4 regions of the Enterobacter sp. MGH 24 genome follow, and region 1 is predicted to be linked to each of the others. Evidence: predicted binding sites of a transcription regulator. Region 1 holds the regulator's gene; each other region holds the start of a gene.
The links. The regulator PurR, encoded in region 1, represses purine synthesis genes. The targets are predictions, from matches to a motif close to CANGCAAACGTTTGCNTG.

Region 2: the regulator PurR is predicted to act here: its motif matches at 1,063-1,080, upstream of raiA (ribosome-associated translation inhibitor RaiA).
Region 3: the regulator PurR is predicted to act here: its motif matches at 2,335-2,352, upstream of pyrD (quinone-dependent dihydroorotate dehydrogenase).
Region 4: the regulator PurR is predicted to act here: its motif matches at 1,992-2,009, upstream of galS (HTH-type transcriptional regulator GalS).

What each region holds. Positions count from the first base shown of each region.
Region 1 covers NZ_KI535657.1:3,423,134-3,427,041, reverse strand. Annotated here, with positions in the region: gene sodB (superoxide dismutase [Fe]) at 1-226, shown strand, start outside; gene L370_RS05820 (MFS transporter) at 265-1,431, opposite strand; gene L370_RS23475 (cytochrome bd-I oxidase subunit CydH) at 1,596-1,685, opposite strand; gene purR (HTH-type transcriptional repressor PurR) at 1,983-3,008, shown strand; gene punR (DNA-binding transcriptional activator PunR) at 3,027-3,908, opposite strand, start outside.
Region 2 covers NZ_KI535657.1:231,582-235,489, forward strand. Annotated here, with positions in the region: gene rluD (23S rRNA pseudouridine(1911/1915/1917) synthase RluD) at 1-40, opposite strand, end outside; gene bamD (outer membrane protein assembly factor BamD) at 172-909, shown strand; gene raiA (ribosome-associated translation inhibitor RaiA) at 1,178-1,519, shown strand; Phe leader region at 1,630-1,755, shown strand; gene pheL (pheA operon leader peptide PheL) at 1,631-1,678, shown strand; gene pheA (bifunctional chorismate mutase/prephenate dehydratase) at 1,786-2,946, shown strand; gene L370_RS20660 (SMP-30/gluconolactonase/LRE family protein) at 2,943-3,815, opposite strand; gene tyrA (bifunctional chorismate mutase/prephenate dehydrogenase) at 3,876-3,908, opposite strand, start outside.
Region 3 covers NZ_KI535657.1:3,074,990-3,078,897, reverse strand. Annotated here, with positions in the region: gene L370_RS07520 (YcbX family protein) at 1-525, shown strand, start outside; gene zapC (cell division protein ZapC) at 522-1,064, opposite strand; gene pyrD (quinone-dependent dihydroorotate dehydrogenase) at 1,230-2,240, opposite strand; gene ssuE (NADPH-dependent FMN reductase) at 2,489-3,064, shown strand; gene L370_RS07540 (sulfonate ABC transporter substrate-binding protein) at 3,057-3,908, shown strand, end outside.
Region 4 covers NZ_KI535657.1:4,560,673-4,564,580, forward strand. Annotated here, with positions in the region: gene mglB (galactose/glucose ABC transporter substrate-binding protein MglB) at 1-565, opposite strand, end outside; gene galS (HTH-type transcriptional regulator GalS) at 861-1,883, opposite strand; gene yeiB (DUF418 domain-containing protein YeiB) at 2,039-3,196, opposite strand; gene folE (GTP cyclohydrolase I FolE) at 3,216-3,884, opposite strand.

The DNA of each region.
Region 1 (3,908 bases):
CGGTTCTGGCTGGACGTGGCTGGTGAAAGAGGCGGATGGCAAACTGGCTATCGTGTCCACTTCTAACGCGGGCACCCCGCTGACCACCAGCGCTAAGCCGCTGATGACCGTGGACGTGTGGGAACACGCTTACTACATTGATTACCGCAACGCGCGCCCGAACTACCTGGAGCACTTCTGGGCACTGGTTAACTGGGACTTTGTCGCGAAGAACTTCGCCGCGTAAGAGACACGCAGAAGGGTTCGCCCTTCTGCGTTTTTGGTTTATTCCGCAGCGCAGGCTGCTTCAGGCTGTTTACGACCCGACATCATCACCAGCAGCAGGCCGAGCGCGGCAATAATCGCCCCCATCACCGGCACAAAGCTGTATCCCAGACCACCGGAAATCACGGCCCCACCGGCCGCGGCGCCCAGGGCATTACCCAGGTTAAACGCACCGATATTCACGGAAGATGAAAGTCCCGGCGCTTCATGCGCGACGCGCATCACGCGCATCTGCAATGGCGGCACCACGGCAAAGGTCGCGGCACCCCAGACGACCATCGCAATCGCGGCCCCGAACTCATTACGCGCCAGCCACGGAATGGCAACCATGATGACAATCAGCAGGGTTAAGAAGCCCTTCAGCGTCCCGCTCACGGAACGGTCGGCAAATTTCCCGCCGAGATAGTTGCCAATCGAGAAGCCCACGCCAATCAGCACCAGCATCGCGGTCACAAAGAGAGGCGTTGCGTGGGTGATGTCATGCAATACCGGTGAAATGTAGGTGTAGAGAGTAAACATCGCCCCTGCCCCGAGAACGGTGGTAAGCAGCGCGGAAAGCACCTGCGGGCGCATCAGCACCGCCAGCTCTTTACGCACTTCCGGACGTTCTCCGGCGCTGCCTTTCGGCAGAGAGAAGAACAGCGCTACCATCGCAATCACGCCCAGCCCGGCGGTCGCCAGGAAGGACATACGCCACCCGATCGCTTCTCCCAGCCAGGTTGCCGCAGGGACCCCGCCGATGTTGGCAATCGTTAGCCCCATAAACATGGTTGCCACGGCGCTCGCCTGCTTATGTTTTGGCACCACGCTGGCAGCCACGACCGACCCCAGCCCAAAGAACGCGCCGTGGTTAAGGCTGGTCAGAATACGGGACAGCATCAATGTGGTGTAGTCCGGCGCAATGGCCGAAAGCACGTTGCCCAGGGTGAAGATCGCCATCAGGAAAATCAGCGCACTGCGTCGCGCGCGGTGCGAAAGCAGAAGCGTCATCAGCGGCGCCCCGACCATCACGCCGATAGCATAGGCGCTAATTAACATCCCTGCCGCAGGGATAGAGACATCTACGCCCCGGGCTATAACAGGCAGTAACCCCATCGGGGAGAATTCAGTGGTGCCAATCCCAAAAGCGCCAATCGCCAGGGCCAGCAGGGGAAAATTGATTTTCATGCGTCAACTCCGGATGCCGTGTCATGTGGTGACACAGAACAAAGAAGTGGAAAGCATGACATCAATCACAAAAAATGAGAAGTTAACAAAATGGCAAAAGATTTTTGCCAGAGAAGTAACAATCCGGGGGAGTCGGGGGGGAGAAGGCTCTCCCTCCGCGTAAATCAGTGCAGCGCAGCCGTCAGACCGGCCGCGACAATCAGAGCCAGCACAACAATGGTGGTGAACAACGAAAACTTCAGATCGGTACTCATCAATTTTTCTCCTTTTAATCCCCCCACGAAAAGTGAGCTTGCTCATTTTTGCACAGATTACATCAAAAATCTTCCTGGATTTATACTGATAACCACTTTACCTCTTCCCCTTTTCATCAAGATAGGACAAAATTCCACGCTAAATTTATTAGCGTACCGGCCATTGACCCCCTCCTGACGTCCCGTGTCGTTTTCCCGGCGTGCCGCAATTCAAGATTGCGAGATAAGGGTGAGAGAAGGCAAACGTTTACCTTCAGGTTTTTCAGGAGCTTAGGATATGGTCTGGAGTGACATTTAATGGCAACAATTAAAGACGTAGCAAAACGCGCAAACGTTTCCACTACAACCGTATCACATGTAATTAACAAAACCCGCTTTGTGGCGGAAGAGACGCGCAATGCCGTCTGGGCAGCAATCAAAGAGCTGCACTATTCGCCAAGTGCGGTTGCGCGTAGCCTCAAGGTTAATCACACCAAGTCCATTGGATTGCTGGCGACCAGCAGTGAAGCGGCCTATTTTGCCGAGATCATTGAAGCGGTTGAGAAAAACTGCTTCCAGAAAGGCTATACCCTGATTCTGGGCAACGCGTGGAACAGCATTGAAAAACAGCGCGCCTACCTGTCAATGATGGCGCAAAAGCGCGTTGATGGCCTGCTGGTAATGTGTTCCGAGTATCCGGAGTCCGTGCTGTCCATGCTGGAAGAGTATCGCCATATTCCGATGGTAGTGATGGACTGGGGCGAAGCACGCGCTGACTTCACCGATTCAGTTATCGACAACGCCTTTGAAGGCGGCTATATGGCCGGTCGTTATCTGATCGAACGCGGTCACCGAGAGATTGGCGTGATCCCCGGTCCGCTGGAGCGCAACACCGGCGCGGGCCGTCTGGCTGGTTTTATGAAAGCGATGGAAGAAGCGCTGATCAACGTGCCGGAAAACTGGATTGTGCAGGGCGACTTTGAGCCGGAGTCGGGATACCGCGCGATGCAGCAGATTGTCTCCCAGCCGCACCGTCCAACCGCCGTGTTCTGCGGAGGTGACATCATGGCAATGGGCGCGCTCTGCGCCGCCGACGAGCTGGGCCTGCGCGTCCCGCAGGATATTTCCGTGATCGGGTATGACAACGTGCGTAACGCGCGTTTCTTCACGCCAGCATTGACCACCATTCACCAGCCGAAAGATTCGCTGGGCGAAACGGCCTTCAATATGCTGATGGACAGGATCGTCAACAAGCGTGAAGAGTCGCAGTCCATTGAAGTTCACCCGCGTCTTATCGAACGCCGTTCCGTTGCGGATGGTCCGTTCCGCGACTACCGTCGTTAATCGCTTTACGGGGGCCAGCTATGCTGGCCCCCGTAACCATTCCCGGTTCAGCGTTTCGCTGTCTCCCAGATAATCCAGCAGCCAGGCCATCGCAGGCGAGACATCATTTTGCTGCCAGGTGAGGCAGCAGGCCGCATCCGGGAACGGATTATCCAGCGTCAGTTCAACCCATTCTCCGGTATCGATGCGCGGACGCGCAAAATGAACGGGCACCATCGCGACGCACAGCCCGGCACTGAGGCACGTTGCCGACGATTCCCAGTCAGGGGCCACCACCCGCCGCTGGTTGTCCAGAAGCCAGGTGATACGCTTGGGCAATGAACGGGACGTATCCTCCAGCACCAGCGACGGCCAGTTGCGCAGCGTGTCATCGCTCAGCGGCCCTTCCATCGCCGCCAGCGGATGATCGCTTGCCACCACGCACTTCCAGCTCAGCATTCCCATATCGCGAAAGGCGTAACGTCCCCCGACCGGGATCGCCTGCGTGGCCCCGATCGCCATCTCTGCCCTGCCGTCCGCCAGCGCATCCCAGACGCCGTTGAACACCTCCTGCGAAACCCGCAGTTCGACGTCAGAGAAATGACGATAGAAGTCGACGATCATCTGCCGGGTGCGTTCCGGCTTAACGATGTTATCCACCGCGATGGAAAGATGTCCCCGCCAGCCGTTAGCGATCTGCTGACACTGTTCGCGGGTGATCTGCATTTTTTTGATAACAGAACGCCCTTCCTTCAAAAACCACGCGCCTGCGGGCGTTAATTCCACATCACGATGCCGCCGTTCAAACAGCGGAACCGCCAGCCACTCCTCCAGCTGACGCACCGTGTAGCTGATTGCCGAAGGGACGCGGTGCAGCTCCTGCGCTGCACCACTAAAGCTGCCGTTACGCGCGACAGCATC
Region 2 (3,908 bases), 3.2 Mb from region 1:
TTTCGGAGACTGTTGCGGTGAGTTCTACTCGTTGTGCCATAAACTGCTTCTTCGTTTAACGTTGGGTTTTACGGCTTTGCCGTTTAATATAGTGTGCTATTGTAGCTGGTCTTAATCGGGAGCAGGAACAGAGTTTCTCCCGGACAAACATTTGAGGAAAGTCAAAACGTCATGACGCGCATGAAATATCTGGTGGCAGCGGCCACGTTGAGCCTGGCTTTGGTGGGCTGCTCCGGTTCAAATGAACAGGTCCCTGACAATCCGCCGAATGAAATCTATGCGACTGCACAACAAAAGTTGCAGGACGGTAACTGGAAACAGGCGATAACGCAACTGGAAGCGTTGGATAATCGCTATCCATTTGGTCCGTATTCGCAGCAGGTACAGTTAGATCTCATCTATGCATACTATAAAAATGCCGATCTGCCGCTGGCTCAGGCAACCATCGATCGTTTCATGCGTCTGAACCCGACTCATCCTAACATCGACTATGTGATGTACATGCGCGGCCTCACCAACATGGCGCTGGACGACAGTGCGCTGCAGGGCTTCTTCGGCGTGGATCGTTCCGACCGTGACCCGCAGCATGCGCGTGATGCCTTCAATGACTTCTCCAAGCTGGTGCGCGGCTATCCGAACAGCCAGTACGTGACCGACGCCACCAAGCGTCTGGTGTTCCTGAAAGATCGTCTGGCGAAATATGAATACTCCGTGGCGGAATACTATACCCGCCGTGGCGCATGGGTTGCCGTGGTTAACCGCGTAGAAGGTATGCTGCGTGATTATCCGGATACTCAGGCAACGCGCGACGGCCTGAAGCTGATGGAAAATGCTTACCGTCAGATGCAGATGACCGCTCAGGCGGAAAAAGTGGCGAAAATCATCGCCGCGAACAGCAGCAACACCTGATCTTGCCTCAATGCAAAACGGCAGCCCAAAGGCTGCCGTTTTTTTATTCATTTTAGCGCGTCGCCGAAGCGCGTTAGCCTCAACACATCCAGTCAACTATGGCCCCAATTTTTGCCTTCGACAAGGTAAATCTCGCCTCTTCCTGCCCTGCCTCACAAAAAAGATTCCCTGACAAAAACCGACAAAATAACGTGATCTAAATCACACATTTTGACATTGGGTCGGGTATGCTGGAATCACCAAGACGGAAAGACAAGAGGTAAAATTTATGACAATGAACATTACCAGTAAACAAATGGAAATTACTCCGGCAATCCGCCAGCACGTCGCAGACCGTCTCGCCAAACTGGATAAATGGCAAACTCATTTGATTAATCCACATATCATCCTGTCCAAGGAGCCGCAGGGTTTCATCGCTGACGCAACTATCAATACTCCAAACGGCCATCTGGTCGCCAGCGCAAAACACGAGGATATGTACACCGCTATTAACGATTTGATCAACAAGCTGGAACGGCAGCTCAATAAAGTGCAACACAAAGGTGAAGCCCGTCGCGCCGCAACATCGGTGAAAGACGCCAGCTTCGCGGAAGAAGTTGAAGAAGAGTAATCCTTTAAATTGAGTGTACCGCCAACGCGCCTTCGGGCGCGTTTTTTGTTTTTTATTGACAGGGTGAAAACAGTACGGGTACTTTAACGGTATCAATCACAGGATGACTTTATGAAACTTACGCCGTTCTTCTTCGCATTCTTTTTTACCTTCCCCTGACTGGGAGGCGTTTCGTCGTGTGATAAAGAATGCGAAGACGAACAACAAGGCCTCCCACAGCGGGAGGCCTTTTTTATTGATAACGATAAAATGAGACAGGCAACACTATGACACCGGAAAACCCGTTACTGGATCTGCGCGTAAAAATCAGCGCGCTGGACGAGAAATTACTGGCGCTGCTGGCCGAACGCCGCGCGCTCGCCGTCGAAGTGGGCAAAGCCAAGCTGGACTCCCATCGCCCGGTCCGCGATATCGACCGCGAGCGCGATTTACTGGAGCGTCTGATCCAGCTCGGTAAAGCGCATCACCTCGATGCCCACTACATCACCCGGTTGTTCCAGCTCATCATCGAAGACTCCGTCCTCACCCAGCAAGCGTTACTCCAGCAGCATCTGAATAAAACCAATCCGCACTCTGCGCGTATCGCCTTCCTCGGGCCGAAGGGCTCTTATTCTCACCTGGCCGCACGTCAGTATGCCGCACGCCATTTTGAAGAGTTTATCGAAAGCGGCTGCGCGAAGTTTGCCGACATATTTAATCAGGTTGAGACCGGCCAGGCGGATTACGCCGTGGTGCCGATTGAGAACACCAGCTCCGGCGCCATCAACGACGTCTACGATTTGCTGCAGCACACCAGCCTGTCGCTGGTTGGCGAGCTGACGATCCCTATCGATCACTGCGTGCTGGTCTCCGGCTCCACCGACCTGAGCAAGATCGAGACGGTCTACAGTCATCCCCAACCGTTCCAGCAGTGCAGCCAGTTCCTGAACCGCTATCCGAACTGGAAAATTGAGTACACCGAAAGCACCTCGGCGGCGATGGAAAAAGTGGCGCAGGCTAACTCCCCAACCGTCGCTGCGCTCGGCAGTGAAGCGGGTGGCGCGCTGTATGGTTTACAGGTGCTGGAACGCAATCTGGCAAACCAGACGCAAAACATTACCCGCTTCGTCGTGCTGGCCCGCAAGGCAATCAATGTGTCAGACCAGGTGCCAGCCAAAACCACGCTGCTGATGGCCACCGGCCAACAGGCCGGTGCGCTGGTTGAAGCCCTGCTGGTGCTGCGTAACCACAATCTGATCATGACCAGGCTGGAATCACGCCCAATCCACGGCAACCCGTGGGAAGAGATGTTCTACCTCGATATCCAGGCCAACCTCGAGTCTGCTTCCATGCAGAAGGCCCTGCGCGAACTGGGCGAGATCACCCGTTCCATGAAGGTGCTGGGCTGCTATCCGAGCGAGAACGTGGTCCCGGTTGACCCGGCTTAACGTTCGATAAAGCAGCTTTTCTTCATCCCTGCCACGTTAACGGGCAGGGTGAAGATAGCGCCGGAAAGCGGATACTTCGCCACCTCCTCCGCATCCATATTTTCCCGCGTGGTGGTAATAAACAGCGTTTTCATGTCATCGCCGCCAAAACAGACCATCGTCGGGCAACGTACCGGCATGCGGTATTCTTCCAGTTGCTCCCCTTGCGGAGAAAAACGCGCAATACGCCAGCCGTCAAACAGCGCGCTCCAGTAGCAGCCTTCCACATCCATGGCCGCGCCGTCCGGTATCCCTTCGCCCTCTTTAAACTGACGAAACACCTCACGCCTGCCGGGTTCGCCCAGCTCATCAAGCGGCGTGCGGTAAATAACGCCGTTTGGCGTATCTGAAGTAAACATCCATTGATTATCCGGACTAAACGCTAAGCCGTTGTGTCCGTGAATATCGCATTGGATCACTTTCGGCGTCAGGTCGTTGTCGATGCGCATCAGCAGGGCACCGTTGTAATCTCCCGGCCCCCAAAACGTGCCCGCATAGAACCGCCCCAGAGAATCAGTGCCGCCGTCGTTAAAACGTGCGAGCTGTGGGTTAGAAGGGTTATCACACACCTTGCGGCGCAGCAGGCCGTGTTTGTCGGTCAGCCAGATACCCGTTCTCATCGCAACGATAAAACCACCCTGCTCGCGCAGCGCGAAACACCCCACCTCCTCATGGAAAGAGAGCACGGTGTGTTCTGCCGTCGGCAGATGGTAGCGGTGGATCTCCCCTTCCAGAATATCGGCCCAGTAGAGCGCGTGCTCTTCTGCGCTCCACGTCGGGCATTCAGGCAGATGCCCGGTGTAATTCAACAGCAGCTGCGGTTCGGCCATGACAGTTCCCCAAAATAAAAAAAGCCAGCATTGCTGGCTTTCAGTATATACATCATCGCATTACTGGCGACTGTCATTTGCCTGGCGCAACAG
Region 3 (3,908 bases), 350 kb from region 1:
GTGATTTTCGACGTGGTGAAGCCATGCAGTCGCTGTATTTTCACCACGGTGAGCCCTGAGAAAGGCCAGAAGCACCCTTCCGGCGAACCGCTGAAGACGCTGCAGTCGTTCCGCACCGCGCAGGACAACGGCGATGTGGATTTCGGCCAGAACCTGATCCCGCGCTCCAGCGGCGCAATCCGCGTCGGTGATGAGGTAGAGATCCTTGCCCGCGGGCCTGCAAGAGTGTACGGCTCAGGTCAGGAAGAAGAAATGGTCGACGTTGTGACGAACGTTGCCTCGGCGGTAGATATTCACTGGCAGGGCAACGTCATCCGCGGCAATAACCAGCAGGTATTGCTTGAGCAACTGGAGCAGGCAGGTATTCGCGTACCCTATTCCTGTCGCGCAGGCATTTGCGGATGCTGCCGCATCAAGCTGGTGGATGGCGAGGTCAGTGCGCTGAAAAAATCGGCAATTGGAAATGACGGCACAATTCTGTGCTGTAGCTGCATACCGAAAACGTCCGTACAGCTGGAAGCTTAAACCGCCTGTTCAAGGCTGAAGGAATCTACACGCAGCTGCGGCTTCAGCCTGTCGTTCATCACTTTAATGGCATCGCCAAGCTGCATCGTCCGCCCGGCAATGGTTACGCCGGGCTGCGCCAGCAGGCAGAGCGCAGCATTTTCGCCAGGCTCAACCACAAGCAGGCTCACCTCTTCTGCGGTATCGCTCAGATTGACGCTGGCAGCGTCACCCGTTGCCGGGGTCCAGCTCAAACCGTGCGCGAGAAAATGCCAGCTTTTTGGCATTTGCGGTTTCAGGAAGCGGATAGCCACCAGCGCATTTAATACCAGCTCGGCACGCTGCTCTTTAGAAAGCACCAGATCGCGGCATTTTTCTTCAAAAGAGAAATAAAGCGCCGCATCGTCAACGCAAAAGCCCGACGGGGAAAACGCGTCCGGGGTTAACATTCGGCGGGCAAAACGAGAACGAAACAACATGCCATTGGCTAAATCGAGCATCATTCGGTCATGCTCGTCGCAAAAATACCAGCGCCAGTTATCGTCAGGTTTAATTCGCATGTGTCTCTCCCGTCCCCAAACGTCCTGTACTAAAAATGTCCTGATCGCCGCTTCGTTTATAACACCATTAATAAAAGACTATAATGACTAAATAAGCAACAGTGACGGAATATAAAACAACCAGGGCTGGAAATAAAGCCCTGGTTGTCTGATTAGGAGAAAAGATTAGATATGAGTAACGATTTCTTTAATCAGCGGCGGTCCTTTAAAAATAAAGCCGGAATAGATTTGCACCAGTGACGCACCCGCCGCCATCTTCTCGCGTGCAGCAATCACTGAGTCAATGCCGCCGACGCCAATAATCGGCAGACGTCCTTTTAATTCCGCAGACAGGGCGCGAATAATTTCGGTGCTTTTTAATTGTACCGGACGTCCACTTAACCCACCCGCTTCGTCACAGTTTTTCATTCCCTGCACGAGGGAACGATCGAGGGTGGTATTGGTTGCAATCACACCATCAATATTATGGCGAACCAAACTGTCGGCAACCTGGATCAATTCTTCGGCAGAAAGATCCGGGGCGATCTTAACCGCGACCGGAACATATTTATGGTGGATCGTCTGGAGTTCATTTTGCTTATTTTTAATGGCGCTCAGAAGATCGTCCAGCGCTTCGCCATATTGTAAGGAACGCAGCCCCGGGGTATTGGGTGAAGAAATATTCACCGCAATATAACCGGCATAGGCGTAGACTTTTTCCATACAAATCAGATAGTCATCTTTACCCTGCTCGACCGGCGTGTCTTTATTTTTGCCGATATTCATGCCTAATATCCCGTCGAAATGGGCTTTTTTTACGTTCTCAACAAGGTGATCAACACCGAGGTTATTAAAGCCCATGCGGTTGATCAGCCCTTCGGCTTCGACCAGGCGGAACAGGCGCGGCTTGTCATTTCCCGGCTGCGGGCGCGGCGTGACGGTACCGATTTCAATGGAGCCAAAGCCCATCGCGCCCAGGGCATCAATGCACTCGCCATTTTTGTCCAGACCCGCCGCCAGACCCAGCGGATTTTTAAAGGTCAGACCCATGCACTGCACAGGTTTTTCCGGCACATTCTGACGCACCAGAGCGGCCAGAGGCGTTCCGGTAATACGACGTAATTGCTGAAATGTAAATTCATGAGCGCGCTCAGGGTCGAGCTGGAAAAGGGCTTTACGAACGAAGGGGTAGTACATGAACTCTCCTGGATTCCCGGTGTGCAAACCGGGAGGGGATTATGGGCGATCCACGCGAGAAAGGGAATTGACCTGCGGCAAAAAATCAGCGCAAAACGCAATCGTTTACCTTCCCGTGTATTTCTTATGCACTTTTTCGCATTTTAATTGCAGATAAATCATTTAGTGGAATAACCGCGCGGTGTCACACTCCTGAAAATTGTTATGAATGTTAGATAAAAGCAAACAATTGGTTATAAGGAGGAAGTATGCGCGTCATTACCCTGGCCGGAAGTCCACGATTCCCTTCGCGCTCCAGCGCCCTGCTGGAATATGCCCGCGAAAAACTCAATGCCCTGGATGTGGAAGTGTGCCACTGGAACCTGCATAACTTCGAACCTGAAGATCTGCTCTATGCCCGTTTCGACAGCCCTGCGCTGAAAACGCTCATCGAGCAGCTTAACGGCGCTGACGGCTTAATTGTGGCAACGCCCATTTATAAAGCCTCTTTTTCCGGGGCGCTGAAAACCCTGCTCGATCTGCTTCCGGAACGCGCCCTGGACGGCAAAGTCGTGCTGCCGCTGGCAACGGGCGGTACGGTTGCCCATTTACTGGCCGTGGATTATGCCCTGAAGCCGGTGCTGAACGCGCTGAAAGCGCAGGAGATCCTCCACGGCGTTTTCGCAGATGACTCCCAGGTTATCGATTATCAGCACAAGCCTCACTTTACGCCGAACCTGCAAACCCGCCTCGATACTGCCCTGGAAACCTTCTGGCATGCTCTGCACCGCAGGGATATCCAGGCGCCGGCGTTTGGTCAGCCTCAAGGAGTCGCACATGTTTAAAACGTTAACCCGCATCGGCCTGGCAGGTCTGATGGCGCTTACCTCGCTGGCCCATGCCGCAGAAACGGCTCCGGAACGTTTACGCATTGGCTACCAGAAAGGCAGCGTCAGCATGGTGCTGGCGAAAAGCCACCAGCTTCTGGAAAAACGCTTCCCGGACACCAAATTTTCCTGGGTGGAGTTCCCGGCTGGCCCGCAGATGCTCGAAGCCCTGAACGTTGGCAGTATCGATCTCGGCAGCACGGGTGATATTCCGCCTATATTCGCCCAGGCGGCGGGAGCGGACCTCGTCTATGTTGGCGTTGAGCCGCCCAAACCGAAGGCCGAAGTGATTCTGGTGCCTGAAAACAGCGACATTAAAAGCGTCGCCGATCTCAAAGGGCATAAAGTAGCTTTCCAGAAAGGCTCCAGCTCACACAACCTGCTGCTGCGCGCCCTGCAAGAAGCCGGGCTCAAGTTCACTGACATTCAGCCTGTTTACCTGACGCCTGCCGACGCGCGCGCCGCGTTCCAGCAGAAGAACGTTGATGCCTGGGCCATCTGGGATCCGTACTACTCCGCCGCATTACTGCAGGGCGGCGTTCGCGTGCTGAAAGACGGTACCACGCTGAAGCAGACCGGCTCGTTCTATCTGGCCGCGCGTCCTTATGCAGAAAAGAACGGCGCATTTATTCAGGGCGTGCTGGATACCTTTACCCAGGCCGATGCGCTGACCCAGACCCAGCGCCAGGAGAGTATTGCCCTGCTGGCGAAAACCATGGGCTTACCTGAGCCGGTGATCGCGAGCTATCTCAACCACCGTCCGCCGACCACCATTACTCCCGTGGACGCGCACGTCGCCGCG
Region 4 (3,908 bases), 1.1 Mb from region 1:
GCTCTTTGATAACGTAAGTGGTACGGGCTTCAGCATCCGGGTGGCCGGGTTCGCCTTTCAGCAGTACGAACTGAATCTGACCGTCTTTGTTCAGGTCCCAGCTCGGGTTCGCCGCCCAGTGTTTGGCGATCAGATCGCCCTGAATAATACCGGACTCTTTGGAGTCGGTACCGACGTAATACGCTTTGTCGTAGCTATCCAGCGCCTTACGGGAAGGTTCTTTGTTGAAGAAGACGATTGGCACGTTCTGGCCGCGCGCTTTTTCAATAACCGTGCCTGCAGCAGCCGGGTCAACCAGGTTGATGGCCAGGGCTTTCACGCCTTTCGCCAGCAGAACGTCGATCTGGTCGTTCTGTTTGGACTGGTCGTTCTGGGAGTCGTTCATCAGCAGCTGAACGTCTGGCGCTGCTTTCGCATCTTTCTCAATTGCTTTACGCACAACAGACATGAAGTTGTCGTCGTATTTATAGATGGTCACACCAATACGGGTATCCGCAGCGTGCGCTGCTGCACCAAAAAGCATGCTTGCCATTACAGCAGACAGGGTCAACACCTTCTTATTCATGGTATCTCCGGTTTTTTTTATGCAGGGTAGTTCTTGTGAATAACGATCGGCGGGCAGGTGTTAATAAAACGTTACTGACAGCCGAAGTTCACTTATAAAATTTCTATCTTCCGTGTTCGGTAACGCTCCAGAAATGCGTTTTATTCGTTGTTTGCGGCACATTGGCTATAGTGAAAGTGAATAATCACCGTTACATAGCGTTTCAGCTCCTAAAACGCTGACATCATAGTCAGCGCCTTGTTAAGATACTGTGAATTTACTCACAGATTGAAAACGGTTACATCACCTGATGTAATCAGTTAGTGATCGGAACCACAATTTGCCTGGCCGCGACGGAGTGCCGGCGCACTAAAGTCGGCATGAAACAGTGCGTTGCGCCCGGATCCAGCAGCCCTGCCGCCCCCTGTAACGCCAGCTCAGTCGCCAGTTTCGCCATAGAGGCAATGGGGTAGCGCACCGTTGTCAGCTGCGGGTCGGTGTAACGGGCAATCGGAATATCATCAAAGCCAATGAGTGATAAATGCTGTGGCACCGCAATGCCATTATCTTTCAGCGCCGTCAGGGCCCCTGCCGCCATGCTGTCGTTATAGGCAAACACCGCAGAAAGCTGCAGGTTGCGGCCCAGCAGCTCGACCATTGCCGCCTCGCCGCCCTGCATGTCCGGCGTACCGGTGCCAGTCCAGCTTTCTGACGGCGTAATGCCGTGCTCTTTCAGGGCGTTTTGCCACCCCTCGCGCCGCATGTCGTCATCTTCAATATGATGGCTGGAGGCCAGATAGCCGATCCGCTGATGCCCGTTGTTGATGAGCATCTTCGTGGCCATCATGGCACCGCTGACGTTATCCAGCCCGACGCAGCGATGGGCATAGCCGGGAACGATGCGGTTGATCAGCACCATGCCCGGGATCTGATCCATAAAACCGGTTAGCTCTTCATCACTCAAAGCTTTTGAGTGGACAATCAAGGCGTTACAACGCTGGCGGATCAGCACTTCGATGGCATGGCGCTCTTTTTCCGACTCATGATAGCTGTTGCCGATCAGGACATATTTCTGATGCTGCTGGGCGACCACGTCGACCGCTTTGACCAGCGCGCCGAAAAAGGCATCCGATACATCCATCACCACCACGCCGATGGTGTCGCTGACCTGCGTCGCAAGCGCCTGGGCATTGGCATTTGGCCGGTACCCGAGCTGGGTCACGGCTTTCATTACGGTTTCACGGGTTTCAGGGCTGACCAGCGCGCTGTTATTCAGCACGCGTGAGACGGTAGCCACAGAAACGCCCGCCTGACGGGCGACGTCACGAATGGTGATCATATTCACCATCCTTCAAAGGATTGCAGCAACTCACAGACACCCCCTGTGTTTAGCAAGGTGGCTATTTTGGCAGCGAGAGGAAGGGGACTACGTGAAGAAGCTCACACTCATGAAAACGCTTACATCCGTTTTGTTAATGATTGTGATCCAGATCGTTATCTGGATGTATTTTTCAATGATATCCCTGAAGCATGTGCGGTTAACTGACGCCACACCCACTCCAGCGGTCCCTGGCGGAAATAGCGTAGCCAGAGAACAGAAAATGCCAGGTTTACTACCCAGACCGGGATAACAAACGCCAGCAGCGTGAGGCGGTCGAATTTCATAAACAGGCCAAAGCGATAGAAAAGCGTGGTGCAGATCAGCGTTTGCAGAAGGTAATTGCTCAACGCCATGCGGCCCACGCAGGCGATAGCGCTGACGATCCACAGGCGGGAAAGCGTTGGCCAGAAGCCATAGATCAGCGCCGCATAGCCGATGGTCTGGAACGGCGCGCTCAGTTCGCGCGGCACCTGAAGCAGGAACGCGCACCAGCGGTAATCCCAGTGGATGTGCCATTGTGCAATGACCGCCGGGAGGTTAATCAGCACGCCGAGCAGCACCAGCCCGATGCCCGTTCGCCGATAGTGACGCAGGCTGAACTCCCCTTTCAGCCAGCCGGTGCGCATCAGTGACGCGCCCATCAGCATCATGCCCGCCAGCTGCCAGCCGTATTGCGCCCCCAGCGCAAGGAGGTTATCCCCCAGCATATCCGCGCGGTTGCTTATCGCTTCCGTGCCGCCCTTCAGCTTCCAGTACTGTTCGTACTGCAGGTTAGCAGCATCCGGGATCCAGGCACGGTTTGTCGCCTCGCCGGAGATCGTCCCCAGCAGCAGCAGTACCCCAAGCCCCATGACATAGAGCATCACGCCGGTGTTAAACAGGCTTTTTACGCTGTGCGCATCGCGAATCAGACGCCAGCAGATGAGCCCGACTAACCCATACGCGAGAAGAATATCGCCGTCCCAGAAGAACAGGCCGTGGATAAAGCCGAGAAGCACCAGCAGCGTCAGGCGCGACTGGATCCAGCGCGTACCGCGTTTGAGGAGCAGTTGCAGACCAGCGCCAAACAGCAGGGCAAACAGCGTGAGGAATTTAACCTGCGCGAAGAGGTCGAGGACAGCCCAGGTCCAGGCATCACTGCGCGTGATGTCGCCATACCAGGCAGGATTGAGATAAGCCGCCTTCGGCAAGCCGAAGGCGCTGATATTGAGCAGCAGGATACCGAGAATGGCGACGCCGCGAACAAAATCGAGCGTGACGTTTCGCTCCATGGTTCCTGCCCTGTAAGACTTAGTTGTGGTGACGTACCGCGCGCAGGAACTCCTGGCGGGTATTCTGGCTCGATTTAAACAGGCCGCCCAGCGAGGTTGTTGTGGTCGCACTGGTTGCATCACGCACGCCGCGCGCCTTCACGCAGTAGTGAACCGCGTCGATAGAGACGGCCACGTTATTGGTGCCCAGCAGCGTTTGCAGCGCGGTCAGGATCTGCTGCGTCAGACGCTCCTGAACCTGCGGACGCTGGGCAAAGAACTGCACGATGCGGTTGATCTTCGACAGGCCAATCACCGTGTCTTTTGGGATATACGCCACGGTCGCTTTACCGTCGATGGTCACAAAATGGTGTTCGCAGGTGCTGGTCAGCGTGATATCGCGTACCGTCACCATCTCATCCACTTTCATCTTGTTTTCAATGACGGTGATTTTCGGGAAGTTGGCGTAATCCAGCCCGGAGAAAATTTCGTCGACGTACATTTTCGCGATACGGTGCGGCGTCTCCATCAGACTGTCGTCACTCAGATCGAGATTCAGCAGCTCCATGATATCGGTCATATGACCGGCAATCAGACGCTTGCGGGTTTCATTGTCCAAATCCTGTACGGGCGGACGCAGTGGCGTTTCAAGACCGCGCGCAACCAGGGCTTCGTGGACCAGGGCAGCTTCTTTACTGAGTGATGACATTTTGTTCTCCTGCAGGTGTGGCGT